DNA from 2 places in the Paenibacillus vandeheii genome. Region 2 is predicted to be linked to the other one. Evidence: riboswitches for the same ligand, from Rfam matches in the RefSeq annotation. Region 2 holds a riboswitch; the other holds the start of a gene.
What was found. A riboswitch is a leader RNA that binds a small molecule or an ion and turns the genes downstream of it on or off. The one in region 2 is predicted to bind cobalamin.
Positions count from the first base shown of each region.

Region 1 (16,021 bases), on a different contig from region 2:
CGAAGCATATAACGGAACGTTTAGTCGATTATTCATGATTACATCTCCCTTCTAATGTCGTTGTTATATCATGTAAATCCTGGTTTCAAGGACCGTCCATTTCCAACGTAAGTAAACGAGTAAATAAATCTAAGTAAGCAAATTAGCAATTCTACGCGGTTTCGCCCTGTATTACCCTTCCCTTCTGCTCCTCAAACGGGGAGTTGAAGCTAATTTCCAGGCATCATGGTCTCCCGTTTGGATTTCCGAGATATTCTTCTATAATAGAAAGATATATTAATTGAACTAAACATTTACACGAGAACGTAGAGGACAGAAATAACCTGAAGAAGCGGAGCTAAAAGCTTTCTGAAAGAAAGCTGCATCGGAAGCTTACGCTTCGCCTTTATCCCCGGATTTTCCCCTTTGAAAAAAGACATTCCAAAAAATCTGGGGATAACAGCGATCGGAAGGTTGTTCTGTCATCGGAGTGGCAAGTGTAAATATTCTTAAGTTCAATTTATATATAACGAACTGAAAGGTGGACGTATACACTCATGAATCAAACTCCTTTATCCCGGCTAGAAGCTGGTTTGTCTACGCAAGGATTGGACGCTATGCTGATCACGGATCCAAAACATATTTACTATTTAACCGGTTTTGCGAGCAATCCGCATGAACGTTTCCTCGGGCTTGTTCTCGCACGCGGCGAAGATCCGCTGTTGATCGTGCCCGCACTCGACGAGGAAGCCGCCGCAGCCGCTTCTTCGGTATCCAACATTGCCACGCATTCAGACACGGACAATCCTTACGCTTTGTTTGAGCGTTATCAGGGACGTCTGGGCCGCGTGGGACTCGAAAAAGAATACGTGACGGTCGCACGTTACGAACAGTTGACCGCCGCGCTAGGCGCAGGCAACTTTGAAGATGTCGGCCCTCTGCTTCGCACCTTGCGTGTGAAAAAAACACCGGATGAAGTGGCACGTATTCGCCACGCCATTCATCTGATCGAAGAGACGCTTCGCCAGGGACTGTCCCACGTTCGTACAGGCGTAACCGAAATTGAACTGGTTGCCGAGATGGAATATCAGATGAAGAAGCTGGGTGCAGACGGTCCTTCCTTTGATACCATGGTTCTTACTGGACCCAAAACAGGTCTGCCGCACGGCACCCCGGGCGATCGCAAGCTCCAACACGGGGATCTCTTGATGTTCGATATGGGTGTCTACGCTGGCGGGTATGCATCGGATATTACACGCACATTTGCCTTTGGGGACATTTCACCTGAACTCCAAACCATCTATAATACCGTGCTCGCAGCAAATGAAGCTGCCATTCGTGCTGTGAAGCCCGGCGTCACCTGTGCGGATATTGACCGTGCGGCGCGTCAGGTTACGGAAGAAGCCGGATATGGCGAGCGCTTCCTGCACAGAGTCGGACATGGAATGGGTATTGACGTGCATGAGTATCCTTCACTGCATGGTCAGAACATGGACATTCTGGAGGAAGGTACGGTATTTACGATTGAGCCGGGCATTTATGTCACTGGCGCAGGCGGTGTGCGTATCGAGGATGATGTACTCGTGACCGAAAATGGCGTCGAAGTGCTGACAACCTATCCAAAAGAGCTGCAAATTCTGACGGACTAATCCTTATTGGCCATAACCAAAAGTCCCGCGAAACCATGAATGCATGGCTTTGCGGGACTTTTGTGTTTCGATTCAGCATTCTGCGGACGAACTTAACGACAAGTCTAGGCTTCATCCTTGAATTTAAAGCTTCGTGCAGCATATAGAAACGGCGTTCCTACCGCGGTCAATACAAATTTGATCACGTACGTCGTCAGGAAAATTTCAAGCCAGACATCCCATGGATAGATGAACGCAAAAGCGATCGTGCAGAATACCAGCGTATCCACAAACGAACTGATAATCGAGCTGCCGTTGGTACGTATCCACAACTGATTGCGCCCAGGCGCCACCTTACGCAGCCAAGTGTACAGTCGTACATCCAGAAACTGACTGATGAAATAGGCTGACAGACTTCCGAGTGCAAGACGTGGCAGCATACCAAACAATTTTTCCATCGACTCCTGTGCAAAGTCCGTAGACGCCGGCTCAAAGAACAATACCATCTGCATCAGCACTGTCGTCATGATCAATGTGAAGAACCCGAACCATACGGCTTTACGCGCCTCACCTGGTCCATACTTCTCATTGAGCAGATCACTGGTCAGATACATACTGACATACATTGTATTGCCCAGTGTCAGAACGATACCCATAATATCTATCGTTTTGGTCACCTGAATGTTGGCAATGACTGTTGCCACACCGATCCAGGCATAAAGACCCTTTTTACCGAACAAGCGGTAACACAAAAGGAAAAATCCATACGTTACGAGAACGAAAAGCGCTCCCCATCCTAAATTAAACACAAATCATACACTGCCTTCCTAGTTTTGATTACGCGGGATGGTTACGAACCGCGGTTTGGCTCCGGGCCAAAACATGATTACTCTATCACATTTCCCCAAGGTTGAACAGCACTAAATAACTCCAAGCCTAATCGAGTAGCTACTATCCTACTATATTCCTCCCGTGTATCGAAAAAGGAGACTGCTTCACACACCGTACACAGTACAATTTGATTGCCGCAAAAAAACCGCCCTCCGGGTTAACCCGAAGGACGGCTGATCAGGCTTATGGTATTCATGTGTTCACCCGCATGCCAGAGGTGAAAAGAGAGTCCGGATCAATTACACTTGAATCGCGGAATCCAGATCACGGCTTTGATCATTAAATGTATCCTGATCGTTTTCTTTCAAAATCTTACTGGATACGAGACCTGCGGTCATCGAATCGTTCACGTTCAGCGCCGTACGACCCATGTCGATGAGCGGCTCAACCGAGATCAGCAATCCTGCCAAAGCTACCGGCAGGTTCATCGTGGACAACACGATCAGGGAAGCGAAGGTTGCCCCGCCGCCTACACCGGCTACGCCGAATGAACTGATTACGACTACCAGGATCAGCGTAATGATGAAATCCCAGCTCATCGGGTCGATCCCGACCGTAGGAGCAATCATGACCGCCAGCATGGCCGGATAGATCCCGGCGCAGCCGTTTTGACCAATAGTAGCCCCGAAGCTTGCCGACAGGTTTGCAATCCCGTCCGATACGCCCAGCTTCTTCGTTTGTGTTTCCACATTAAGCGGAATCGCTGCCGCACTTGAACGGGATGTGAAGGCAAATATCAGCGTTGGCAGAACCTTTTTCACATACGTAATTGGATTGAAGCCAAAAAGTGAAATAATAATCAGGTGGATGATGAACATCACGATCAACGCCACGTAGGAAGCAATGACAAATTTGATCAGCTTCAGAATCTCATCCGGGTTGGTTGTCGCGGTTACCTTGGTAATCAGCGCCAGAATCCCGTATGGCGTCAGCCTGAGCACCAGCGTTACAATCCTCATAACCACTGCATATACCGCATTAACCATGCCGCGGAACGTTTCCGCCTGCTGTGGTTTTTTACGATCCAATCCGAGCACTGCTACTCCGATAAAGGCCGAGAAAATAACAACTGCCAGTGTAGATGTACGACGTTCTCCGGTCATGTCCGCGAACGGATTCGACGGGATGAACTCCAGTACTTGTTGTGGAATCGTCTGGTCCTTCACGTCAACGAGACGTTCCTCCATCTTCTGCCCCTGTGCAAGCTCTCTGTCTCCACCCTCAATCTCAATGGAAGTCAGGTTGAAGCTCAAGCTCGTCACAATACTCACGCTTGCGGCAATCGCCGTCGTGATGAGCAGGATGGCGATAATCGAAAGGCTCATTTTACCGAGATTCTGCTTGCCTTTCAGATTCATGATAGCCGAAATGATGGAAACCATAATTAGTGGAATCACGACCATTTGTAACAAACGAACATATCCTGAACCGGCCAGATTAAACCAATCGACCGACTTGGTAATGATGTCAGAATCAGACGTGTAGAGCAGTTGCAGAATGACGCCGTAGACGACCCCGATGCCCAGACCCGCAAATACACGCTTCGTAAAGGAAATATGTTTCTTCTGCATCCAGAACAGGACACCTAGAAGAGCGAGCATAACCACTACGTTCAAAATGATTAAAAAGGTATTCATTTGTATAAATCCTCCTCAGTGTGAGTAACCGGATATTCCGGTTTTCTACTCGCTCAAAAGCGATATTCAACAATATATCACATAACAAACTATTCTGGTAGGTATTAATTGATATTATGTAATATGTATGTAATCAATTCATCTATTTCTGAAAAAAAACCACCGAATCGCGAAAATTGTTGTATTCAACCTCAGGTTAATTTTGTAATATAGGTATATCCGCTTATTCCCAAGTTTTCTCAACGTGAAAATTAGGCCTTTTTTCGTTGGTAATTAGTCTTACGATAACGGAAAAGCGACAATGTTAATGAACATGACGTGAAAGGATGATTATATGTTTCGAAATCGCACCGTTGCTGGTAAAATCAGAGGCACGTTGTTCCTCGTACTGCTGGTTGCTTCCCTGTTGTTCAGTATTAGTTTCTATGCTGTCTCTATGAATATTATGCAAAGCTACGTGCTTCCACAGTTCGACAAGGTCCTGAACACGTCGATTCAGGATATATACAAGAACACATCGGCTTCTAAAATTTTACAGGTTCAAAGTGGCGGCGCAGGTTCCGATGGTGCAGCACTGACCGTTGAATCCTACTTGGCTGATAAAGCAAAAGAGCATAGTCTGGACGCGGCCTACGTCGTGGCTATACAGGATGGCAAAGCTACCGTTGTGATCGCGAATACCTCCTCAGGCATGAAAGCCGGAGATGAGATTAAAGCAGAAGCAGCAATGAATGCGGCCATTGAGAAAAAAGAAATGGAAATCAGCAACGTTTATGTCGATTCCTTCGGTGTACATAAAGGAGCCTTTATTCCGATCGCAGGAAGTAACATGATCATGGGCGTTAGTATGGATGCCCAGTTCATTCAGGACAAAATTGCCCAGATCTTCTGGTTATGCCTCGGAATTACCGCCCTGGTTTTCCTGCTTGGCTGGCTTATCTCCACAAGCATGATCAAGCGAGTAACCAAACCGATCATTCAGCTTGTTCAGCATAGCAAGCAGATATCAGAAGGTGATCTGACTGCCGAACTTCAGATTAAAGGCAAGGATGAAATTGCACAGCTTGCTCTAAGCTTCCAGATGATGACCCATAATTTGAAAGAAATGATCAGCCGCGCACTCACGACCTCCAATGAAGTTGTGGAAGGCTCCAATGATTTGCTCAAACGGGTAGAATCCATGTCCGGTATGGTGCAAGACTCCAGCCGTTCTGCGGAAAGCGCCGAAAAAGGCAGCGTAAGCATCGCTTCCAGCGCAGCCGAAAATGCAAGAGCCATGGAAGAAATCACGCAAGGTATTATGCATATTGCCTCTTCCTCTGCCGAAGTTTCCGAGCAGATCGGAGACGCTGCAAATGAAGCTGTTAACGGTAACCGACTGGCACAGGATGCCGTTCAGCAAATGGAACGTGTTGGCCAGACCGCGAGTGAGTCACTGCGCTATGTCGAAACGATGAATGAACGCTCGATCGCCATAGGTACCATTGTTGAATCCATTTTTGAGATCACCAGACAGATTAACATGCTGTCCCTCAACGCTTCCATTGAAGCAGCACGTGCAGGGGAGCATGGACGCGGATTCGCCGTCGTTGCTGGAGAAGTACGTAAGCTGGCGGAACAATCCAAGACGGCTACAGAGGAAATTTCTGATTACCTGGGTACCATCCGTGAAGACGCCGAACGTTCGGTTGATGCCATGAACCGTGTAACCCAAGAGATTGGATCAGGTACTCACGTGGTTCAACAAGCAGGCTCCGCGTTCCAGCAGCTTAACGAATTAATTCAGAACGTCAATCTGACGATTCAGACGGTATCAGCCTCTACCCAGCAAGTATCTGCTGGAGCAGAAGAAGTCAGTGCTTCCGTGGAAGAAACGGCTCAGATTACGTCCAAGTCTCGTCAAAGCATGCAGCAGATTGCAGTTACAGCAGATCTTCAACTGAATGAGATGGATTCCCATTCGAACACCGTACGTCATTTGCATGAGCAAGCGGTAGAACTGCAGTCCGCCATGAAAAACTTCAAAATAAACTAACCGGAATACCTTTAACCCATTATTCCCATATTCGAATCAAACCTTAACATTAGGTACACAAATACCCCCGTACTCAGCCTCGTTCCAGATTTCAGGGAACGTTGCGACGCATGGGGGTATTCTTTTGGACTGCACATGATATAAATTGAACTAATGTATATTTACACGCACCACTCCGATGACAGAACAACCTTCCGATCACTGTTACCCCCAGATTTTTTGATTCACTTTTACAAAGGGTACAATCTGGGGATAAAGGCGAACGCTTCGCTTCTTCAGGTTATTTCTGTCCTCTACGTTCTCGTGAAAATGTCTAGTTTAAATTCATATAGAATGCAGTTTTTTTATTATGGCGCCTTAACACCCATAATCTCGTATACCCGCTGCATATCCAGTGCAGATCGCAACGACTCGGCTACACGTTCAAACTCCATTTCCTTACGTTCACTTGCGCTGTACGTCTCCAACAGCGGAGCAAGCCCTTTTCCTTCGCGAAGACCGTTGAGCCATGAACGCCGGAACTGATCACTTTCAAATAAACCATGCAGGTACGTTCCCCACACTTTGCCGTCTATCGTGCCCCAGCCTTCATTAAAGGATGGACCTCCTGCATGGGCAATTTCAAACAAGGCCGTTACACGTTCAGGCTCAAGGCACTCGGTAACGCCCATATGAATCTCGTATCCATTGATGGGTAATGAGCTTTCGTCATCGCGTTCCTTGGGCAAACGAATTGCATGATGACCGTGTAGATGCCCTGAGGCTCTCGCCGTTTGTTTGTTTTGAAGGAACGTTGTCGATAGCGGCAGCCATCCCAATCCATTGGCTTCCTGAATCTGATTCGCTTCCACAGCAAACGGATCTTTGAGATGCTGACCGAGCATTTGATATCCACCACATATCCCGATAAGTTGAACATGTTCACGCTCCGTCTGGCTAGCGATCGCTTGCTCCAGTCCTGAGGCACGCAGAAATGCCAGATCTCCAATCGTATCCTTTGTACCCGGAAGCAGAATGGCATCGGGTTGCCCCAAATCATCGGGAGAAGTCACGTATCGCACATTCACATCCGGTTCCCTGGAAAGGGCGTCAAAGTCTGTAAAGTTGGAAATTCGCGGATAACGAATTACCGCAAGGTCCAGCTCCTGCTCACCGGATTTGCCGTGTCGCATGGAGTCCAGCACCACGGAATCTTCCGCTTCAATCTGAATATCACTTATGTAAGGCAACACGCCCAATACAGGAATGCCTGTCCGTTCCTCAAGCCAGTCCAATCCAGGCTGCAGCAAGGACAGGTCTCCACGAAACTTGTTGATGATGAATCCTTTTACACGCTGAGCCTCATGCGGCTCAAGCAGCTCCAGTGTACCTACAATGGAAGCAAAGACCCCGCCACGATCAATATCCGAGATCAGAATAACCGGAGCATCCGCCCAGCCCGCCAAATTCATGTTAACGATGTCCCGATCCTTCAGATTAATCTCCGCAGGACTGCCCGCGCCTTCCATCAGCACGATATCGTACGTCGCGCGTAGTCGATTCAGCGCATCCATGACCGTCGCCTTGGCTTCAGGTAGAAAATGCTGCCTATAATCCCAAGCACTCATCTGCGCAAGCGGTACACCGTGTACGACAATCTGGGAATGCATATCCCGAATCGGCTTGATCAGGATCGGATTCATGTCCGTCGTCGCTTCAATGCCGCACGCCTCAGCCTGCGCCCCCTGGGCTCTTCCGATTTCCTTGCCGTCTTCCGTGACGTAGGAATTTAGCGCCATGTTCTGTGATTTGAACGGGGCTGGCCTGAATCCGTCCTGCTTGAATATTCGGCATAGCGCCGTCGTAATTACGCTTTTCCCCACATCCGATGCCGTCCCTTGCAGCATTAATACTGCCGCCGTTTGTTCGGACGTTTGTACAGACGTATCTTCCACGTTCCCACACCTCAGCTCTCCGCGTTATATCAAAAAGAATCCCTGTAACAGACTAAGTACCGTTAGCAGTGCGGCTTCCAGCAACTCATTCATAGCCCCATACGTGTCCCCTGTAAGTCCGCCCAGCCGTTCACTGATACGCCCGGCAACGAATTTGCCAATCACATAACCGGCCAGTGGCACCGCAAGGATCGCTGCAACGGGATATAGCCACCATGGTAATGTCCCCAACCCATTCTCTGTCGCAAACACCTGGAACATGGCTGTATCCGGTTGGAAGATCCATACCGCTGCCAACGTGATCACACCTGCCAGAATGGTAAGTCCTACTGCAGAGCTGCGCGCACGCTGGACTTCCTTCCGGTCTCCCAGCCCCTTGAACAGGACAGCAAGCCCATCGTCCTTCCGGGCATTCGGCCAGGCCGCCATGGCATACACCATGAACCAGCGGCTCCAGATCAGCGGCAGGATGAGCAAAGCTCCATAGGCCCAATTCCCACGCGCGATAAAATCAGCAATCAAAGCTGCTTTCATCATTAACAGAAGCACACAGGCGATCACGCCCATGGCCCCTACACGACTGTCTTTCATAATTTCCAGCATTCGTTCACGGGTGCGATAACTGAGCAGTCCATCTGCCGTATCCATCCACCCATCCAGATGAAGACCCCCGGTTAGCCATACCCATAGCGTCAAAGTTAATACCGCCGCCGGAAACGATGGAAGCAGCGCACCTGTCAGGGCTCCGCCTAACCAGACGCACAATCCAATGACCGCGCCAACCAGCGGGTAATACACTACACTCTCCCGCAATAATGGCGGGACGAAATCAATCTGCAATTTCACCGGGAACCGGGACAGAAATTGAAAAGCGGCCGCAGCCGCATGTTTTTGTTCCAAATCGCCTTTACTCATAAACGGTACTCCTTGCTTTTCAGCTCCATCGGAATGCCCACAGTCACCAGAAACACTTCACGGCAAATCGCGGCAATCCGCTGATTGAGAATGCCCGCCAAATCCCGATATCTTCTGCCCAGCGCATACTCTGGTACAATGCCATCGCCCACTTCGTTGGTAACAAGCACGAGCAGACCCGGATACGACTGGGTGGCCGCTACCAGTGCGTCCATATGATCATACAGTATCTGTTCAGGCTCATGTTCATGCGCTAACAGCACATTGGTCAACCACAGTGTCAGACAATCCACCAAAATGGTCGGTGCAGACATACCCGTATGGGACTCTCCCATTTGTGTAATGAATTCAGGCAGTGCCAGCGGTTCCTCCACCGTATGCCACAGATATCCTGCTTCATCCCGCTGATTCTGATGCAGACGTATACGCTCGCGCATCTCATCATCATAAGCCTGAGCCGTAGCCACATACCAGGCCTCGGAGGATCGCTGCATACAGAGACGCTCTGCAAACGAGCTTTTGCCACTCCGCGCCCCGCCCGTCACGAGTATACTCATGGGGATTCCTCTCCTGAAACGGATGAATCAGCAGAAGCGGATGAAGCGTCATTAGGTTGAGTCTCCGTCGTGCCATCCGACACGCCAGCACTCGCAAATGTCGCCATCTCGCTGAGAATACGGCATGAGGCATCAATCAGATGAAGACTGAGCACGCCTCCGGTGCCTTCACCCAGACGCATGTCCAGATCCAGCATCGGTTTCAGGCCAAGCTCACGCAGCAACGCTGCATGTCCACTTTCATGCGATGTGTGGGAAGCAATCATGTATTCTGTACTCACCGGAGCAAGCTGCCTTGCAATCAACGCCGCAGCGGTGGAGATAAATCCATCCACGACAACGGGGCATCCGTTTGCAGCGGCAGCGAGAATCACGCCCGTCAGTCCGGCAATCTCCAGTCCGCCTACTTTGCACAGCACATCGAGTGCATCGTCTGCATCCGGAGCGTTCACGCTGAGAGCCTGGCTGACCACTGCGGCTTTGCGCTGCAAACCGGCATCATCCACGCCTGTTCCCCGACCCACTGCTGAAGCAGGAGCTGTTCCCGTTATAGCACACATCACTGCCGCACTAGCGGTTGTATTGCCGATGCCCATCTCTCCGGTCACAAACAACTGCGTCCCCTTCGCCACCTCGTTCGAGACCACTTCGGCCCCTGCAAGGATGGCCTGAATCGCTTCGTCCCGGGTCATTGCAGCACCCTTCGCCATGTTGGCTGTGCCTTTGCGGACTTTGCGCGAAACCAGATCCGGATGATCCAGATCGGCATTTACGCCAATATCCACACAGATTACATCAGCTCCAGCGTGGCGAGCAAGGACATTGACAGCCGCTCCCCCCGCCAGGAAATTCAGGACCATCTGTGGAGTCACCTCAGCAGGAAAAGCACTAATCCCTTCTTCAACCACCCCATGATCCGCAGCCATAACGATGACAGCTCTGCGATCAAAGCAAGGACGAGTCTTACCCGTGATTCCCGCCAGACGAATAACCAGCTGTTCCAGCTTGCCCAAACTGCCGGGTGGCTTCGTCAATGCATCCACATGTGCGGAGGCTTCCGCCGCCACTTTCTCTTGTGGACCTACGATCCGACCCATTAACTGTTCCAACACCTGTTCATTATTCATACGGCCAGCACTTCCTTTATTAAAAATACGGGGTCACCCCCGCTTCGTTCACTTCTTCTCCCGCCTCAGCAACAGCTGTGGCAATCCATTGTCGGGATGACTCACCATCGCTGGACTCACCCGGAATATCTCCCGAATGTTCTCTTCCGTCATCAATGAATGGGGTGTACCCTTTCCGACTACGCATGTTCCGTCTCGCAGTGCCAGAATGTGGTCGCAAAATTGCGCGGCCAGGTTCAGATCATGCAGTACCGCCACAATCGTAATATGATTTTTTTGACGCCATGCCGATAATAACTCCATAAATTGCAATTGATATTTGATATCGAGAAAGGTGGTTGGTTCATCCAGCAACAACAGCCGTGGTTCCTGAGCCATGACTTTGGCAAGCGCAACCCGCTGCCGTTGTCCTCCACTAAGCGCATCCAAAGGCCGTTCGGCCATGTCACTTAAACCCAACTCCTCCAGCACCCGATCGACTACTGCCGCTCCATCCGACGTTTCTTTTCCGAGCCAGTTCTGGTAAGGGTAACGTCCCATCTCGACAACATCCCTTACAGGATAGGAAATGGCAGGCAGGCCATCCTGCTGTAAGACCGCAATCATGCGCGACAATTCTTTACGGTTGTATGAGGAGATATCCTGGCCATCAATCTGTATGCTGCCTGCGCTCGGATGTTCGGTTCCGGCAAGTAGCTGAAGGAGAGTCGATTTGCCGCTGCCGTTTGGGCCAACAACGCCCCACCACTCACCCTCTTTGACTTGCCAATCCACCGCATGCAGAGCCTGATGGTTACCATACATTTTACCAGCTCCTGTGACCTTAATCATCGGCCGGTTCTCGGTAAGGTCTGTTCTCACGAACATACTCATGGCATCATCCCTTTCCGCAGCTTTTTGTTCCGATGCAGCAAATAAGCGAAGAATGGTGCTCCAACAAAGGCCGTCACTACCCCCAGTGGAATTTCGGTCGGTGCCAGCAATGTGCGTGCAATCGTATCTGCCCAGACCATGAAGATCGCTCCCCCAATCGCGGACAAAGGCACCAGCAATCGATAATCGGGTCCCACGATGAGCCGAAGAATATGCGGAATGACCAGTCCGACGAAGCCAATCACGCCCGATACGGAGACAGCGCCTGCCGTAAGAAGCGTACCCACAGCCAGTACCGACAACTTTAATCCGTCAACCCGAACCCCGATATGCGCGGCCTGACGTTCCCCCAGGGCAAGCACATTCAACGAACGCGCACGGCTCCAGAGGAAGATTAGTCCCAGCACAAAATACGGGAAAAGGATGGCCGTATACGACCACCCACGCAGTGACAGACTCCCCATCGTCCAGTATATAATTTCATTGATGGTCTGTTTCGACATCGTCGACAGGAAGGAGACGACTGCTCCCAGGAAACTTTGCATGACCACCCCAGCCAGAATCAGGCTGTGTGTTGGTATTTTGCGTCCCTCACGAGCGAGGGCCAGCACAAACCACAGTGTGATTACTCCCGTCAGAAATGCGACCAGTGGCAGGGTCCAGATTCCAATCAGTGCATACTGTAATCCGAAGAAAATCAGAAAAGCCGCACCCACCGATGCACCGGACGATACGCCCAGCGTAAACGGATCAGCCAGAGGGTTCCGAAGAACCCCCTGGAATCCCGTTCCCGCAATCGCCAGTGATGCACCTACAAGTACGGCCAGCAGTACACGTGGAAATCTGACCTTCCATATAATTTGTTCTGCTGCTGTATTCCAGTCAGGAACAATCCAGTCGCCCAGCCAGGGAATGCGATGAAGCAAGATGCCCGCAATGTCCCGGACAGGCAGGGCAACCGAACCGATGCCCGTGCAGATGAGCACGGTTAACACAAGCAGCACCATTCCGGCCGATCCGTACACTGCCAGCTTTTTACTCATTTGAACAAGTCAGGGTAGATCGCTTTGGCTACTTCTTTCAGACCTTGGGTTACCCGTGGTCCCGGACGGCTCAGCAGGTTGGCATCCAGACCGATAACTGCATCATTTTTCACAGCCGTGATTTGATCCCAGCCGCTGCGGGCTTTGATGATTTGATCCAATGTTTTGGAATTTTCATCAATGACATCGTTCGCATACAGAATCACATCCGGATTGGAAGCAATAACATTCTCTTCGTTAATCTCATACCAGCCTTCTTTGTCCGAAGCGATGTTGTTACCTCCGGCCAAGGTGATCAATTCATCCATGAATTCACCTTTACCCACAGTCCAACCTGGGGAGAACTCAACATATACTTTTTTCTTCTCTTCCGGTTTAACCGCTTTTACAGCCTCAGTGACATCAGACACATCCTGTTTCATCTGGGTGATGATCTCCTGTGCCTTTTCCTGATGATCGGTGATTTTACCAAACGTTTCAATGTTGGTCATCACATCATCCACTGATTTGGGATTTGTTTTGAAAATGGTAATGCCCAGATCACGCAGTTTCTTCACAGACTCTTCGCTCATCGAAATACCTGTAAATACGATGTCTGCTTCAGCAGCAATGATCGATTCTTCGTTAGGCTTCGTTATGCCGCCCATTTTTGGTTTTGCCGTAGCTGCTTCCGGATAATCGTCATAGTCGGATACCCCTACGATCTGCTCGTCCAATCCCAGTGCGAACAGGGATTCCGTTTCAGCCGGAGATACAGATACGATTTTGGCTGGGGCTTTGTCAAACGTAAACGATTCACCCGTAGCATCCGTAACCGTGATTGGATATTGTGTTTTGAGATCTGTTTGTGCCTGCCCTTGGGATTGCTCCTGTGCAGGTTGTGAGGTTCCCGTACCCTCTTTCGTTGCCGTGCCACATCCGGCCAAAGCCAGTGCCAACATCGCTGCACTTAGCAGGGACGCCGTGCCTTTCCATGTCTTGAAATTCATTGTGTTCGTTCTCCCCTTCTCTATCAGCTCTAATTGAGTAGTGCTCCTGTCTCGATTCCCTTGAATTTGTGTTCCTATATAAGTTGATCCAGTAAAACTTTACTAGGCCACTACGATTGCAGTACCATCTTCCGATCGCTGTTATCCCCAGATTTTTTTGATCCCCTTTTTGAAAAGGGAAAATCCGGTGATAAAGGCGAACACTTCGTTTCTTCAGATTGGTTCTGCACTCTTCGTTCTCTTGTAAATATTCGGTTCATCTTATATGAAAAAATAAAATCCCCAATCCTTAGGTCAGGATCAGGGATGACGTCTCGCATGTGGCGATCAGCACATGCCAGCTTAACGCTGTACATGCACAGAGAACTGCCCGAAACGCTGTCCTTTCCTCGAAGGAACACCGGCTTGTACGTCCAGGGCAGGTAACCTGACTTACAGGAATTCATCCTGATTTACAGTGGCGGGACCGTGCCGGATTTACACCGGCTTCCCTATTTCACCCGTTTGCTGTTCATAGTCTGATAAGAAACCATGAAACATTGCTGCATGCACGCGGGACCCTTGGTCGCTAATATAGTTTAACCATTCAAGTGAGCATCCTGCATCCTTGGCAGGGGTTATTGCGCCCCTATCCGATGATGCACTTGCTAAGTCACACTTCTGTTGTGATTATAGGTTATATTGTACATCCTTACAACCTGATTTATGGAAAAGTCAATCGGGTTCCAACCCAGCTGTCCCCATCGCCATCCAGCCGAATCTTTATCGCTTGTCCTGGTATCACCTGCGTATCCCAGAATCCTTGATGCGGAATGAGACGTGATACCATATAACGAATAACACCGCCATGCGTAATCACGGCTACCTTTGGCACGTTTGTATTGTCAGAATGCAATATTAGTGAAAAGGACAACAGACTCTCTTCCAGAAATGAATCAATCCGCGCAGCAAATGCCTTCCATGGCTCGCCCTTCGGGGGCGTCACCTCTTGTGGGGCATAGATCCAGTTCCGGTACTGTGGATTGTCCTTGAGATGATCATAGGTCAATCCCTCCCACTGACCAAAGTCGATCTCCCTTAGACGGGCATCAAGCTTGGCCTGTCCCGCTTGGGACGGTGCAATGTGAGTGAGTGTCTGCTGGCAACGCAGCAGATCACTGCAATACAGGGCGTCCCATGTGACATTGCTGATCTCTTCGCGCAGCAGAGCCAGCTCCTGTTCTGCTTCTGGCAGCAGACCGATGTCGGTATGCCCGAGATATCTTTTTTCCAAATTCCACGCCGTTGTACCATGACGTATCAATACAATTTCTCGGCTTTGTATTCCACTCTGTCCAGCTTCTATATCCATAGCAGTGCACCTCCAGCGGCCCATATCCCTAGGGTGACCAGCCAACATAATAAAACAAAAGAACCTGCTGACCAAAACATAAGTCTTGTTGTTCGTACAATATCTTCTGCTTCCATCTGACGTGACGGCTCGCCCATATAAGCGCGAAATGAAGCCACTCCGTGGTACACGTTATGACCGCCAAGTCTTATGCCCAGCGCTCCGGCCACTGCTGACTCGGGAAATCCGCTGTTGGGGCTTGGGTGCAGCCGTGCATCCCGGGATACCATGCGCGCTGCCCCTCTCGCATCCAGTTTCATGAACCAGGCTCCAATGATCAACAGCAAGGCGGTAAGCCGTGCGGGAATCCAGTTGGCCCAATCATCCAGACGGGCAGATGCCCAGCCGAGATGAAGATATTTTTCATTTTTATAACCTACCATGGAATCTAGCGTATTCACGGCCCGATAAGCCATGGCAAGCGGTGCACCGCCAATCAGGGCATAAAACAGTGGAGAAACGATGGCATCCACGATATTCTCGGCAACTGTCTCCACCGTTCCCCGCACAATCTCCGGTTCATCCAGATGGGCCGTATCACGCCCTACAATCATGCCCAGTGAACGTCTCGCCGCAGGCCAATCCTGTTGACTCAGATGGCGGTAGACTTCCATGCCTGCATCCTTCAAACCTTTGGAAGCAATGGTGGTTGCGATCAACACCACTTCAGCCACAACCGCAATGGCAGGATGAATGAGGCCCAGAACATATACCAATCCCCAGGTGACTGCAAAAGCGCCCCCTGTAATCAAAAGGGGAAATAACACGCCAGCCCTTTTCAGGGCCTGGTTTGAGTCCACCCGTGACCTTATCGCCCGCTCCAGTGCAGAGATGGCCTTGCCCATACCAATCACCGGATGAGGAATCCAGCGCGGATCTCCGATGCAGCGATCCAGTATGTATGCCCCTATAATAATCCAGGCTCCGGCCATTCCCGTCCAGATCGGCCAGGAAGCCCATTGATGCAGCAGAGATGTCATTGCTTGTTATTCCTCTCTTTCCACTCCTGCGCGGCTTGCAGGC
Region 1 is NZ_JAROCD010000002.1:467,673-483,693, reverse strand. It holds gene P5G61_RS04990 (PQQ-dependent sugar dehydrogenase) at 1-36, opposite strand, end outside; gene P5G61_RS04985 (M24 family metallopeptidase) at 537-1,628, shown strand; gene P5G61_RS04980 (queuosine precursor transporter) at 1,733-2,416, opposite strand; gene P5G61_RS04975 (L-cystine transporter) at 2,738-4,135, opposite strand; gene P5G61_RS04970 (methyl-accepting chemotaxis protein) at 4,470-6,170, shown strand; gene P5G61_RS04965 (cobyric acid synthase) at 6,518-8,056, opposite strand; gene cobS (adenosylcobinamide-GDP ribazoletransferase) at 8,129-9,019, opposite strand; gene cobU (bifunctional adenosylcobinamide kinase/adenosylcobinamide-phosphate guanylyltransferase) at 9,016-9,576, opposite strand; gene cobT (nicotinate-nucleotide--dimethylbenzimidazole phosphoribosyltransferase) at 9,573-10,703, opposite strand; gene P5G61_RS04945 (ABC transporter ATP-binding protein) at 10,752-11,534, opposite strand; gene P5G61_RS04940 (FecCD family ABC transporter permease) at 11,573-12,619, opposite strand; gene P5G61_RS04935 (ABC transporter substrate-binding protein) at 12,616-13,608, opposite strand; cobalamin riboswitch at 14,009-14,157, opposite strand; gene P5G61_RS04930 (histidine phosphatase family protein) at 14,312-14,959, opposite strand; gene cbiB (adenosylcobinamide-phosphate synthase CbiB) at 14,950-15,930, opposite strand; gene P5G61_RS04920 (adenosylcobinamide amidohydrolase) at 15,975-16,021, opposite strand, start outside.
Region 1: another riboswitch for cobalamin. It lies ahead of P5G61_RS04935 (ABC transporter substrate-binding protein); the one in region 2 lies ahead of metE (5-methyltetrahydropteroyltriglutamate--homocysteine S-methyltransferase).

Region 2 (16,021 bases):
AAAAAGATGAAATTTAAGTGCTTTATTTACGATCCTGTGATGGCATAAATGCGGAGATATCTACACCAAGTCCATGAGCCAGACGACCACCGAGCTGTCCATCTGCCTGGAAGAAGTGACACAAGGCACGCAACTGAGTCTGTTCCGGAACTGCCTTCAGGTCATTGATCAGATTATCGAGCAAGTGTTGCTGCTCTACGGCCGTGAAGGAACGGAACAATTCCCCTGACTGTGTATAGTTATCGGTCTTCTCAATTTTCTCGCGCGTAACATGCCCCTGTAACGGAGCCTGACTGTCACGGTATTCCGGTGCTTCCACCGGGCTGTTGCCCGAGCTGTTCGGTTCATAGTTTACCGGAGATGGGTCCTGACTCACATTCATGAGTCCATCACGCTGATGATTGCGAACCGGAGCATAAGGGCAGTTCACCGGAATCTGCAAATAGTTCGGTCCGAGCCGGTGGCGCTGTGTATCCGGATAGGAGAACAGGCGACCCTGCAGCAATTTATCTTCGGAAGGCTCGATTCCAGGAACCAGAGCGCTTGGAGAGAAGGCTGCTTGCTCCACTTCTGCGAAGAAATTCTGTGGATTACGGTTCAACGTCATCGTTCCGATGGTCTGGAATGGTAACACATCCTCGGGCCAAGTCTTCGTTGGGTCGAGTGGATCAAAAGCGAAATCATCCATCTGCTCCGGCTTCAGCAATTGTACCTGCAGCTTCCACTGCGGGTATTGACCATTTTTGATATGATCGTGCAAATCCCGGGTGGCATGGTTGAAATCCTGCCCTTGTACTTCAGCCGCTTCTTGACGAGAGAAACCTCGTACGCCCTGAGCTGACTCCCACTTGTATTTCACATAATGAACTTGCCCTTGCGCATTGATCCATTTGAAGGCGTGTACGCCGAATCCATCCATTTCGCGGTAGCTTGCTGGCGTACCCAGATCGGAGAACAACCAGGTCATCATATGCGTCGACTCCGGTGATAGTGTCATGAAATCCCAGTAGCGTGCAGGATCCTGGATATTCGTATCCGGTGCAGGTTTCAGGGAATGAACCATATCCGGGAACTTCATGGCATCACGGATGAAGAAGACAGGTAAATGGTTCCCCACGATATCATAGTTTCCTTCACGGGTATAGAACTTCACGGCAAAACCACGTGGGTCACGCGCTGTCTCCGGGGAACCTGTGCCGTGAATTACCGTGGAGAATCGCACCAATACGTCCGTCTCTGTGCCAGGGTCTTGCAGGAAATCGGCAGTTGTGTAAGCCTTCATGCTCTGCTCCAGTGTAAACACGCCATGTGCACCGGCACCTCTCGCATGAACGACCCGTTCCGGTATACGCTCACGGTCAAAATGGGCGATCTTTTCAAGCAGATGATAATCCTCAAGTAATGTCGGGCCTCTTCTTCCTGCGGTACGGGAGTTTTGGTTGTCACCTACGGGTGCGCCCTGATTGGTTGTCATGCGTTCTGTCATATCGTTATCCTCCTCATGTTGGTCTCATGCCTGCTGTATATACTCTATTAAAATCATATTCGACATCGCTTTAAATATACATTTAGACTTGATCTAACTGTTAAAATGATTCTAACATGTCCCACTCGCCTCTTGCATGAGGTTCACATGAGATTCAGATGAGTTTCTTGTTCGTTTCATGAATGAAATATGAACATCAACTTTGAAAAAGATGAGCATTGATCCATTTCGATTGGATGGGTCTGATTTACGCTATCTAGTGGATAGACCCGGGTTACGTGTGACATGAACAGCATAATCTGCCCACAAAAAAAAAGCGGACTAATCCGCCAGGCGGTAGCCCACTCCTCTTACCGTTACTATATATTGAGGCGAAGCCGCGTTATCGCCAAGTTTTTTGCGCAAGCTTTTGATATGAACATCCACCACATTGCTTCCACCCGTAAAATCCGTCTCCCAAATATCGCTGAGCATCTCCTCACGAGAAATGACTGCACCTTTGGCGTCAATCAGCTTCAGCAGCAGATCATACTCGGTCTTGGTCAAATGAATGCGGTCATTATTCCGGTGCACGCTCATCCGCTCACGATCGAGCCATAGATCCTTGAATCCGATACGTTGTCCTTCCTGAGGGAGAAATCCGCGTTTCGGTGCAGCAGGACTATTGCCGATCATGCGCTGCACACGATATAACGCCTCCTGCGGACGTGCCGGCCAAACCAGTAATTCCTCCTGAAGCATCGGGCCACTGGCACTGCCAATCATCTTCTCCCCCACCAGATACAGACAGGGTGTTGCATATTCAGCTTCACGGTTCAGTCGGCTGCTGATGCCGGCAAATGCATCAATGGTTCCAGCAACAGACAGGTCATAGATTAACAGATCGAATACAAGCCGTTCATGCAAATCAGGTTCCCAGCGATGGAATACCAGCACATCGAAGCAGCTATCCGTTAGTGCCTTGACCAGTTCATGTACCTGACCCGGCATCGGACTGATCAGAATGACCCGTCTCGTGGTCGGACAATTATCTACAAGGGGAGCTGGATCAGCAAGTGCAGGCTTGACCCGGAGCGGCAAACGACGACCGGACAGGTTGATTTTCACTTGACCCGTTTGTTTCTGCATTCTGCGCAGACACCTCCAAAGACCACATGAGCGTGATCAATCGCATACCCGGTTTCCTCCGCAACTTGCTTCATCCATTGCGGAGGAACTTCCGTCATAACTTCATCCACCTTGCCGCATACTTCGCACATAATATGTTGATGATCGTCCATGCGGGCATCATAACGACTCGCCGTCTCGCCCAACTTGAGCTCTCGAATCAATTCTTTATCTGTCAAATATCGGAGCGAATTATATACCGTACCATAAGCCAAATTATAACCTTGCTCCACCAGACGATTCATCACGTCTGCTGCGGTTGGATGGTCTTCGGAATGACGGACGACATCATAAACGGCTTGACGCTGTATCGTCAGATTTAAAGTTCTCACCAGCAATTCTCCTTTATTTACTCATTCAATAGTATATAAGATGACATAGCAATCTACAGACTGCTATGATTCCCAGAAACATCAAAATCAATTTTGATTTAGATTAAGTATAAATCTCATTGTATAATGAAGTCAATATCCGACTAATTTATTCATGAATTGCCATAGCCAAGCCTCTTCACAGCTCCCCCTCTCCCATTTGGGATATTATGGTTCGCTACCACACTGCTTTTCAGCTAAAATATAGTAATGTGCGCTAAAGGGGGGATGCTGGTTGCTAAGCACATTTTTCGTTAATGTCTGTGTCATGATCACGTTCATGTATGTGTCCGGAATCATCGCCAAATTCTATCGTATCCGTGTGCCCTTTCCCTCAATGCGTGTTCAGATGATCGGTGGTCTGCTGTTCGGGATCTATGGAACGGTACTGATGAATTATTCCTTTCCTTTGAATGAAACTACCATTGTGGATTTGCGTCATTTGGCTATCGTCACAGCAGCCGTATATTTAGGAGGACTCGCTTCAGTCATCTCAGGACTTGTCATCTCCATCCTGCGTATTCTCATGTTTGGAATGTCATCCGCTGCTATCGATGCAGCCTTCGTCATGACAATCATCGGACTGTCCGGTGTATATTTTGCCTATGCTCCTTGGTCGAGATTAACCAAGATTATTACCATGAACCTGCTGGGTATGACGCTGATCTTTGTCATTCTGATGCTCAATACTTCCAGCATGAATTCTCTAATGAAAGTGTATCCATTACAGATAACCATTTCCTTTGTCGGTGGAATCTTTATTTATTTCATCGCAGAATTCATTAATAAATCCAATGAAATGTTGTTCCTACTGGAGCGAAAAGCTTCTACCGACCATCTAACCAATCTAAGTAATCGCAGACAATTTGAGAAATCACTCGAGTTGGAACTAGAACGGGCACGTGAGAACAAGCAAAAACTATCCCTGTTGGTCATTGATATTGACCGGTTCAAAAAAGTAAATGACACCTTCGGCCATTCTTCAGGCGATGCGGTCTTGAAACAGCTCGGGCAATTGCTCATCAAGCATGCCCGCTCGGCCGATATCGTCTCTCGAAACGGAGGCGAGGAATTTGCTATTCTGTTGCTCGATTGTGGTCATCACCAGGCTATGGCGATCGCTGAGTCGATCAGGCAAGCGGTGGAGAAGTACCTCTTCGCCCTGCCGGATGGCAATACGATCCGGCTGACCATCTCGATCGGTGTTGCTGTGTTTCCGGATCACTGTGACGACCGGGATGATAACGATTTCTTTGAACAAGCAGATCGTGCATTATATGAGGCCAAGAATACGGGCAGGAATCGTGTCTGTGCCATTCCACTTGGTTCCCTCGCCATCTCCGGCCAAAACCCATTCTAATCTCAAACCCAAAAGGGATGTCCCCGCAGCCTATCAGGCTAGCCAGGACATCCCTTTCATTTCTCACCTTTTGCATCATTTGATTCAACTCGCTTACGGGTGCAAGAACAACCTGTGAGGTTGAGTTTGCTTAAGCTAAGATTTGTTCGATCTCTTCAACGATGGCAGCATCCAGCTTCACACCGGAAGCGGCCGCATTCTCTTTCACCTGTTCAGGGCGACTTGCCCCTACAAGCGCACTGGACACGTTATTTTGCCGCAGAATCCATGCCAGAGCCAATTGACCGACCTTCAGGTCCAGCTTGTCCGCCACTTCAATTAACTGGCGAACCTTTGCGATCCGGTCAGCGTTAATTTTCCCTTCATCCCAGCCCAGCTTCGCTGCCCGGCTGTTCTCGGGAATATCGGACACCGAGGTGTATTTACCCGTCAACAATCCTTGTGCCAGCGGGGAATAAACGACTTGTCCAATCCCTTTGCGCTCGCCCAACGGGATGATTTCACTTTCGATATAACGGTCAAACATGTTGTACACCGGCTGGTTCACCACGATATGATCCAGCAACAGGCGATCAGCGGTACCCAGCGCAGCTTCCATCTGCGCCGCCGTCCATTGGCTAACACCTACGTAAAGCACCTTGCCCTGACGCACCAGATCGTCCAGTGCTCGCAGTGTCTCTTCAATCGGTGTTTCGGTATGATAGCGATGGCAATAATATATGTCTACATAATCAACACCCAGCCGTTGCAAGCTGGCTTCGCATTGTTCCTTAATATGTTTACGGGATAACCCTTGGTCATTTGGACCGTCACCCATTTTGCCAAAAACCTTGGTTGCAAGTACATACGAATCACGGGAATACGCTTTCAACGTCTGCCCCAGCAGCTCTTCTGCTGCACCCCGCTCGTACACATTGGCTGTGTCAAAAAAGTTAATGCCTTCATCGAATGCGGCTTCAATTGATTTCACCGCGTTTTCACGTTCCACATATCCTCCGTATGTCAGCCAGCTACCCAGGCTGATCTCGCTTACCTTCAGTCCGCTTCCACCCAATCTACGGTATTCCATTGAATGCACATCCTCCTCTAAACTGATTAATGATGAAGTTCCCTTTCTATTGTATCGTATTCGGCTCGGATTAAAAGGGCTTTGGAGCAGAATTTGGGAAATAGTTATGGATTTATGGATGAATATTAAAAAGCTCCGCTGCAAAAGCGGAGCCATCATGCAGGTAACTACATTACGTTTCTTCATTATTTATGAGAGATCCTAGTTTGTCTCAGTTAGCTGTGACGATAAATTGTTCCCATGCTCCGCCGACAGCATTACGATTGGCGTACAGCACGCCCCCGTTATTCAGATCCGCACTGACATATTTACCGTTCGCAACGGATTTGAAAGCAACCAGTCCCCCGCCCAGATCTTCACGGGTAAACTTCTCCCATGTGGATGGATACGTGGCCGAGGCGATCAAACGCCCGCCGTTATTCAGATCGGCTTGCACATATTTAATGTTGCTCATCGACAGCAAGGATACCGTTCCATCCGAGTTTTGGATGATTTTGAACCGTTCCCAGTGTCCGGCAGTATCCCGATTGGCAACCAGCGAATCCGCCCGACCGTTCTCTGCGCTGACAAACGTACCGTTGGCATTGGCCTTCAGACTGGACCAGGCCTTGTTGTAATCGTTTTCAATTGGAATTATAATGAATTTGAATGAATTGTCAATCACTTATTTGGAGTTGTGAACCCTATGGATGTCAAAATTATTGATGTCGCTGCCATTGCAGGTGTATCCCCGGCAACCGTATCACGAGTTATTAATCAGCACAGCAAGGTTAGCACCAAAACGAAAGATAAGGTGATGCGCGCCATCGAGCAATTGGGATATCACCCCAACGCAGCAGCCAAAAATCTTCGTTCACAGAGAACCATGACGATTGGCGTCATCGTTCCGGATATCAACAATTCCTATTATGCGGAAATAATTAAAGGCATTGAGAACATCGCCTACGCCCGTCATTACAAAGTCATCATATGTGATGCCCATAACCAGAAAGAGCGAGAAGTCGATTATCTTAATTTGCTGCTGGATCGGACCATTGACGGTGTCATCATTATCACTCCCATGCTGGCGGATGAGGAATTATTCCAGCTCGCGGATAAGGGGTATCGTATTGGCATTGTTGGCAAATATATCGAACATGATCAGATTCCTTGTATCTATACTGACAACGTGAAATTTTCCCAGGAAGTTGTTCAGCATCTGGTTGAGGCCGGACATCGGAATATCGTTTTCTTGAACGGTTATCCCGAAGCAATCGATAGCTATGAGCGGCTTGAAGGCTATTTGAAAGCCTTGCGCAATCATCAAATTCCATTCCGTCCCGAACTGATCGAGAATGGGAATTTCAACAAAGAAGGCGGATATGAGGCCATCAAACGACTGTTTAACAAAGGCCTGTCCTTCTCCGCTGTATATGCGGCCAACGATGAAATGGCCCTCGGCGTATACCAGGCATGTTCGGAATACGGAATACGCATTCCCGAGCAATTGGCTATCGTAGGTGTGGACAACAATCGAATCAGCAAATACATCCACCCTACGCTAAGTTCGGTGAACCAGCCCAAGTATACGATGGGCGCCATTCTGATGGAGAAGATGATTGACACGATGAATACGAATGAATTTCAGGACAAACGCGTATTTAAAGTCGACTCGGAGCTGCTTGTTCGAGGGTCCTCTTCCTTCCAAATAACAAGTAAAGCGCACCCGTAACAGGTGCGCCTAATTGAATATCATTTTCTATTTTCTTAATGCACAATGATGCTTAACGCATTCAACAATTCAGCCTGCTTCACCGGCTTGGTCAGGACCGCATCAAAGACTTCCGCTTCATGCGGATCGATATGCATACCATACGGAATCAGCACAATGACCGGTGAATCGGTAACCAGGTGCTTCAGCTTGTGCACAAAATCCACAGCGCCACCCTCCAGCAGTCCCATATCCACAACGGCCACATCAGGCTTAAAGCCCTCCTCAATCCAGTTGTACGCCTCGGTTGTAACCGAGGTCATATGCACATCCATCTTCCATCTTCGCATCAGGGAGGAGGCCCCTTGCAAAATGTCAGGATCCTTCGCAAGCAGCACCTTTTTGCCCCTCAGTCGGTGCTGAATATTGGCAAGCTGAGGCAGTTCCCAATGTTTGCGAAGCGGCAGGCAGATCTCGAATTCTGTTTCCTTGTCTCCCAGACCGCGCACCTGAATACGGCCGTTCATAAGGATGGCAAGGTTCTGGCTGACTGCCAAACCGAGATTGGTTCCCACCAGCTTCTGTGTACTTATATTTCCGTCCAAATTGTTAAATGATCTAAGCTTTTTGTCCGAAGAGAGCATGCGACCGGTATACTTCACATGAAGTCGAAGCGTCCCCGCTTCCTCTGTATCTCCACCATCCACAGTTGCTGTAACCAACACTGAACCTGTCCGTGTTGAATCTATGGCATACTGTATGACATGGGCCAATAGTTGTCCGATCTTGATTTCATCCCCGACGTAGACCTGAGATACATTCAGATCAAGGTTCAATCCCAGCTCAATGTTCTTGCTCAGCGCAAGTCCCGCATAGAGATAAACGGTATTCTCGATCGTGGCTACCAGATCAAATGGATCATCGTGTACAACTGTTTTGCCTGCATCGTTGACGTTAAAACTCATCATGTTATTTAGCAGTGAGAGCAGGATGTTACCGCTGGTCTCAATCATATTCACATACTCTGTCTGCTCGTCCGACATATCCGGTGTACGCATCAGGTCCGTCAATCCCAAAATGCCGTTCAGTGGATTACGAATCTCGTGGCTCATCAGCGACAGCATCTGTGTCTTGGTCATTGCCTCGGATTCCGCGCGTTCCTTCTCTGCCTGCAATTGCTCCTGTAGCTGCTCCGAATCACTCAGCTTCTGCTCCTGAACTTGCAGCGTATCTTCCAGATCCACGACATATCCGAGGAAAACAGCCATAGCTTTCAGCGTCTTCATATCCGTTTCACTGATTACATAATCAGGATTATCCATCAGACATATGGTCCCGAACGCTTCCCCCGACCTCCGCAAAATTGGAATGCCCACAAAGAAACGATTGCCCAGTTCGCCCGTTACGTCCATCGACTCCGTAAGCGGATGTTCGCATGTATCCGTGATAACCAGACTGCTGCCCTTATCTCTCAATACTAGACTGCAATATGACGCTTCAAATGGAAGGGCACTGCCTTTGGCAATCAACTCTTCCTCGCGGTTAAAAGCCTCCATAATCACATTGGTTACGCCATCATTCGTGGCAATGAAGATGGTGTTCACCTTTAATATACCGCTTACTACGTCTACAATATGGGACGCGGCTTCCTGGATATTTTCATAGAAGCCCCTTGTAATGCTTACCGTTCCCATGACTCACCCCTCTTGTTTTAGCTGCATTTCAAATCCGTATTGCACATGATGATTCAATCGATTAACGAGGGTTCATATGTTCCGAAACAGCTGTCACAACCTATTCATATATGATTAACACTGTAGGAATCAAAGGGAAACATACCCGAATCCAATTTATTCCACGGACGGGAATCTGCTATGGACGGTATGATTCGATGACAGGAAAGTTAAGCAACCGCTTCCCTGGCAGGTTTTCTGTCCTTATTTCTAGCTTCGTCAACTATACTTACACGGTAATAAGAAATTATACGCTTACCCTCCGGCTTTGGAAACCTTTATCATGCCAGACTAGGAAATCGCCACGTTCAACGCACCCCTCTTATGTGACGATTATCACACCCAAATAACAAGATATAGTTTATAAATGGATAAAGAAACTCTACATATAGTGTTCAATGAATTGACATTATCCCTATACAATCTCATTTTTTAGGAGGAATCTGATATGAACATGCTTGAGTATGCCTCTCCACCGGCGCCTGATCTGCTATCTGATCTGGGAAGACGAATTATCGGAGCAGAAGACGCTGATACGCTGAGGGAGAATGCCAATCTGAACGGAGACTCGTTCAGCGGCAAGATGAGCAGGCTCGGTTCGGAGACGGCCAAGTGGCATGCTCTGCGTCATGTGCTGCCAGAGGACCTTGCTCTAGCTGTGGAGAATGGTGATCTGTATGTACACGATCTGGATCAGTATGCCCTTGGAACGACCAACTGTATATTCATCCCGTTTGACCGACTGCTGGCCTCCGGCTTTAACACAGGCAACGGTTCGGTTCGTACACCACAGACGATCATGTCTGCCATGGCGCTGGTCGCCATAATTTTTCAATCCCAGCAGAACAGCCAGTATGGCGGCGTATCGGCCAACAAAATCGACTGGGATCTAGCACCTTATGTGAAGCGATCGTTCCGTAAGCATTACCGAAAAGCACAACGGCTGTTTGGGGAAAATGACCGGATTGAGGATGAGCAGCTACATCTGAATAGTGATGAAGCGAAGGAGAAATGTCCACGAGCCTTTGCCTTTGCCTGTGAAGAAACGGAAATGGAGACCGAACAGGCTGCGGAATCGCTAATCCATAATCTGAACACCATGAGCAGTCGTGCTGGCGGACAGATCCCGTTTACTTCGCTGAACTACGGACTGTGCACTTCAGCCGAAGGTCGGCTCGTATCCCGATCGTTGCTGGAAGCGACCATTCGTGGACTCGGCAACGGGGAAACGCCCGTGTTTCCACAGCATATTTTCCAGTGCAAGCAAGGAATTAACCAATCTGAGGGAGATCCGAATCATGATTTATTCAAGCTCGCTGTGACCTGCTCCTCACGGCGTATGTATCCGAATTTTGTCAATGTGGATGCTTCCTTCAACCTTCCCTATTATCGGCCGGAAGATCCCGACACGATCATTGCCACGATGGGATGCCGTACACGCACACTGGCTGATCGCTTCGGACGCAATCGTCAGAGCGGCAAAGGGAACTTGTCCTTTAACACCATCAATCTGGTCAAGCTCGGCATACGATATGGGATCTGCCAGGGAACAAGAGCCATCGCTGACCGGGCCGGCTTCTATATGGCTTTGGAATCCGTCATGCACAATGCTACGGATGGACTGCTGCACCGGTATCGTATCCAGACAAACCAGCCTGCCAAAGCATCGGACTTCATGATGCGGGAAGGGGTGTGGGAAGGCGGTGAACAATTGGCTCCGAATGAACCAGTGGCTGACCTGCTGAAACACGGTACGTTATCCATCGGTTTTATCGGGCTTGCTGAATGTATGACCGCTCTATATGGCCGCCACCATGGACAAGACCTTCATGTACATCGAGAAGCCTTGAATATCATTCGTACGATGAGAGAGTTCTGCGACCGGATGAGTGAGTTGCATAATTTGAATATCACCTTATTCGCTACGCCCGCCGAGGGTCTATCCGGCAAATTCACTAAGCTTGATCGTGAGCGATACGGCAGCATCGCGGGGGTCAATGACCGGGAATACTATACCAATTCATTTCACATTCCGGTCTATCATCCCCTTCCGGCCTATCGCAAAATTGAATTGGAAGCCCCTTTCCACAAGCTATGCAATGCCGGGGCCATCTCTTATGTCGAACTCGACGGGAATGTTAGGGCCAACACCGCGGCTTTCCAGCGGATCGTGCAATATGCGCTGGCCCAGGATATCGGGTATTTCTCCATTAATCATCCAATCGACCGCTGTCCATCCTGTGGCTATGAGGGCGTAATCGGAGATGTATGTCCCGGATGTGAAGCTCATGAAAATCACGTGCATTTCCAGCGACTGCGCCGGGTAACGGGCTATCTGACCGGAGATTACAAAGTGCGCTTCAATACGGCAAAGCAGGCTGAAGTACGGGATCGGGTGAAACATCGGTGAATCTGTACGGGTATATCCCCGAATCGGTGAATGAGGGAACGGGTCTGCGAGCCGTGTTGTTCATTAGCGGATGCCGACATGCCTGTCCGGGCTGCTTCAGCCCGGACTCATGGAGCTTCCGCGCAGGTGAACCCTTTACAGAGGAACGGCAGCAGCAGATCTTGTATGAAGTGACCGCGCATCCCTTGCTGGAAGGGGTTACGTTATGCGGAGGTGATCCTTTTTTCTCTGCCGCAGAGTGTGCATCCTGGGTTCGACAGCTTCAAGCGGTACGGCCTGATCTGACGGTATGGGCCTATACGGGATTTGTATATGAGGAACTTGTTGCCGACCCTGCGCGAGCAGAACTATTCCGCCTATGCGACGTTATTATTGATGGACCTTATATTGCAGCTGAGCGTGATGTATCTCTTGCTTATCGCGGCAGTCGCAATCAGCGAATCATTGATGTAGGGGCAACGATGGCTAGCCAGACAATCGTTACTATGCAGATGGATGCATGGTAACGATTTTTTGGGTTGGGTTGAATCCAGCACAACATGTGCTGGATATTTAGTTTATTTTGAAGAGTCATTTTATGGAGTCCAATCTGCAAGTAAACCAAGGTTTCATACGGCTCTATTTTATTTCCGATCGGATTAATGATATATGTTGCAAGCCCATAGGTAATCGTCTATGATGGGTAGCATAAGAGCAAGTATACAACGACTGCATTATTATAAAATCTATCATCTATACTTGGTTACCAATCTCATAGCCGGAGATGTGTACGCACATTTCTGCACACGGAAACAGGTGCCGACTACAGCTACATGTGTGGTCAGGCTTAAAAGGGAAGCACGGTGTAAATCCGTCGCGGTCCCGCCACTGTATACGGGGAGTCCATGCATAACAATCCACTGGTGTAACTGCCGGGAAGGAATGCACATGACCATGATCCGCAAGCCAGGAGACCTGCCTGTTTCGACAGCATCGCATGACCTACGGAAGATAGGGAGGTGTTAGAGCAACCGCTAAAATGACTTATAGCAGGTGTTCTTTCCCATTCTGTCTTTGTGCACAGTCGTCATTTATGATGCCTGTTTCTCGGGGTATGGAATCGGAAAGAATGCCTTTTTTTGATGCTTTCAAATGAAACACAACACAGCAAGCAGCTTCAACCTGCTGAGTTCATCATTATAAATGAGGAGGAATTTTACATGTCGCAATCACAGCAACAACAGGCACAAGTTCTGACAGGCAACCTCGGTTACCCTCGCATCGGTGCGGGACGTGAATGGAAAAAAGCACTGGAGTCCTTCTGGGCTGGCCGAATCGATGAATCCACGCTTCATCAGGAACTGACCACGCTTCGGTTGCAGGATCTGAAGAAACAGCAGGCACAGCAGCTCGATCTGATTCCTGTGGGCGACTTCTCCTACTATGATCATATTCTCGACGTATCCGCAATGTTTGGCGTCGTTCCTGAGCGATTCAACCATACTGGCGGACCGGTGTCCGTATCTACCTATTACGCCATGGCCCGGGGTAATGACCAGGCAACAGCCTGTGAGATGACCAAGTGGCTGAACACCAACTATCACTACATCGTACCTGAGATTCATAATGATACTGCATTTGCTTTGCTTGAAAATAAACCTCTTGCCGCCTATCGCGAAGCGAAGCAGGAGCTTGGGCTGGAAGGTAAACCTGTCGTTGTCGGTCCGTACTCATATGTACGGTTCGCCAAAGGCTATGACGCGGAACGCTTCGCGGAGATTGTCACACGCCTCGTTCCGGTGTACGCCCAGCTTCTGGCCGAACTTCAGGCCGCAGGCGTGCAGTGGGTACAGATCGACGAGCCCGCTCTGACGCTGGCTGTCTCTTCCGAAGATGAAGCCTTGCTGCAACAGGTGTATGCTGCATTGGCACAAGCCGCACCCGAACTGAAGCTGCTGCTTCAGACGTACTTCGAATCGGTGGAAGCCTATCCGATCGTGACAGCACTGCCTGTAGCCGGAATCGGCCTGGACCTAGTCCACGGCTATGAAGGCAACCTGGCCAGCCTGCGGGAGCATGGCTTCCCGCAGGATAAATGGCTGGGCGCCGGTGTCATTGACGGGCGCAACATCTGGCGCGCCGATCTCGCAGAGACGGCGAAGCTGCTGGAGCAGGTGGCTGAATTCGCTGCCGAAGGCAAGCTGATCATTCAGCCTTCCTGCAGCCTGTTGCATGTACCGGTGACTGCCGCTCAGGAGAGCGCGCTTGATCCGGTACTGCGCAATGCCCTGGCCTTTGCCGACGAGAAGCTGGAAGAAATTGCGACGCTCGGCACGTTGTTGTCCGGCGGTGCGAAGCAGGCGGACCAGGTAGCGGCTGTGGCTGAAGCCAGCCGCCGCGTTGAGGCGAGCACCGAAGCGGTACGCCTGCTGAGCGAGTCCGAGTCACGGACACGCCTGAGTGGCGCTCCCGCAGGGGTGCATGCTGACGAGCAGCTGCTTCGCAGCGCGTCATTCCAGGAGCGGCGCGAACTGCAGCAGCAAAAATGGTCGCTCCCGCTGCTGCCAACGACAACGATTGGCAGCTTCCCACAGACGGCGGACGTGCGCAAGGCACGCGCCCTGTTCCGCAAAGGCGAATGGAATGCGGAGCAATATGATGCCTATGTGCGTGAACAGATCCAGGAATGGATTACCATTCAGGAGGAAATCGGTCTGGATGTGCTGGTACACGGTGAGTTCGAACGTACCGATATGGTCGAGTTTTTCGGTGAGAAGCTGACTGGGTTCGCTTTTACCAAAAATGGCTGGGTACAGTCCTACGGCTCACGCTGTGTGAAACCACCTGTCATTTACGGAGATGTGCTGTTCAATGAACCGATGACGGTGAAAGAAACGGCGTATGCTCAGACACTGACCAGCAAACCGGTAAAAGGCATGCTCACAGGCCCGGTAACGATTCTGAACTGGTCCTTTGTCCGCTCGGATATTCCGCGCAGCGAAGTATCCTACCAGATTGCCCGTGCCATTCGGGACGAGGTTGAAGCGCTGGAGCAAGCAGGCATTGAGATGATTCAGGTCGATGAGCCAGCTCTTCGTGAAGGACTTCCGCTCAAACGACGCAAATGGGATGAGTACCTGCAATGGGCGGTGGAATCCTTCCGTTTGGCTACTGCAACCGTTAAACCAACCACGCAGGTGCATACCCACATGTGCTACTGTGAGTTCGATGATATTATTGAAGCCATCAGCGATCTGGATGCCGATGTGATCTCGATCGAGACATCCCGCAGCCATGGGGAACTGGTCGGCAGCTTTGAGCAAAATACGTATGATAAAGGCATCGGTCTCGGTGTATACGATATCCATAGTCCGCGTGTTCCAGGCAAGGACGAGATGTTGAATATGATTGAGCGCGCACTTCACGTGCTGCCAGCCGATCTGTTCTGGGTGAATCCTGACTGCGGACTGAAAACACGTGGTAAGGCCGAAGTCGTGGATGCGTTAAGCATTATGGTAGACGCTGCTCGTACAGCAAGAGAACGGGTAACGGCTGATTCCTCAATCTAAATTCGATATTTCGCCACTTACGCTTTTGGAAAAAGCTGTTTTATTAACAAAAGGGATGTCCCCTAGTCATGAAGATGACAAGGGGACATCCCTTTTTAGCGTTTTTATTTAACGAACTGAGCACTTGCTATTAGAGCTGCAACTTCCATAGGCTGCAGGTTTAACGAATCTCGAAATAGCTGATACGCACTCCTGCGGACAATACCAGATAAACATCCTGCTGACCTGATGCACCTTGGAGGTCTGCCTTAACCGTGGACCACTGCTGGGCCTCGCCCTGTGCAAGTTCCACGCGTCCTGCCAACGCACCGTCAGGTGCGCCCAGTCGAACTTCCAATACCGCACCAGCAAGTTCAGCCGATACACGAGCTTCGAGCGCTGCTGCACTGCCCAGATCCGCATCTTTGAAGGCAATCCATCCCTGCTCTCCAATCACACGGACAGATGTTCCGCCTTCCTTGCTTTCATCCAGATCCACACCGAAGTATGCATCGTAATTCTCGGCGCGAGTAGCCACACCAAGGTTACGTGAAGGAATGATCTCTCCATCTACCGTCAGGTCAGCAACTAGCTGAATATCGGCGGAAGATTTGCCCACCATAATGGAGTACGTGCCACTTTCAACCACATAGCGATCACGGGTTACATCCCAGATTGCCAGCTCCTGAACCGGCAACGTGAAGCTGATCTTTGCCGTAGCTCCGGCTTTAATATGAAGACGACGGAAGCCTTTTAACGTTTTGAGCGGACGCTTCACCCGGGACTGTCCGGCACGCACGTACAATTGCACAACCTCATCACTTGCGATCGTTCCTGTATTCGTCACGTCCACAGTTACCGTAATTGTGCCTTCTGCTCCCGTTTGGGACGGGTTCAACTCCAGGTTGCTGTATTTGAACGATGCATACGTCAATCCATGTCCGAACGGATACAGTACATCACCTTCAAAATATTGATACGTACGTCCGGATTGAATGATATCGTAGTCTCTGATATCGGTCAGCTGATCTGCCGATTGCACCCACGTCATATTCAGGCGGCCTGCTGGCGCATAATCGCCATACAATACGTCAGCCACAGCATTGCCCAGCTCTTGTCCTGCATGGGAGGTATACAATACCGCTGGGATGTTCTCCTGTACCCAGTTGGACGTGAACGGGTAACTTCCCACGATAACTACAACCGTA
Region 2 is NZ_JAROCD010000010.1:37,986-54,006, reverse strand. It holds gene P5G61_RS20210 (catalase) at 23-1,486, opposite strand; gene P5G61_RS20205 (winged helix-turn-helix transcriptional regulator) at 1,808-2,614, opposite strand; gene P5G61_RS20200 (Fur family transcriptional regulator) at 2,590-2,985, opposite strand; gene P5G61_RS20195 (GGDEF domain-containing protein) at 3,260-4,384, shown strand; gene P5G61_RS20190 (aldo/keto reductase family protein) at 4,515-5,453, opposite strand; gene P5G61_RS20185 (fascin domain-containing protein) at 5,665-6,117, opposite strand; gene P5G61_RS20180 (LacI family DNA-binding transcriptional regulator) at 6,139-7,164, shown strand; gene P5G61_RS20175 (hybrid sensor histidine kinase/response regulator) at 7,200-8,837, opposite strand; gene P5G61_RS20170 (anaerobic ribonucleoside triphosphate reductase) at 9,325-11,286, shown strand; gene nrdG (anaerobic ribonucleoside-triphosphate reductase activating protein) at 11,283-11,792, shown strand; cobalamin riboswitch at 12,063-12,262, shown strand; gene metE (5-methyltetrahydropteroyltriglutamate--homocysteine S-methyltransferase) at 12,486-14,834, shown strand; gene P5G61_RS20155 (glycoside hydrolase family 3 C-terminal domain-containing protein) at 14,995-16,021, opposite strand, start outside.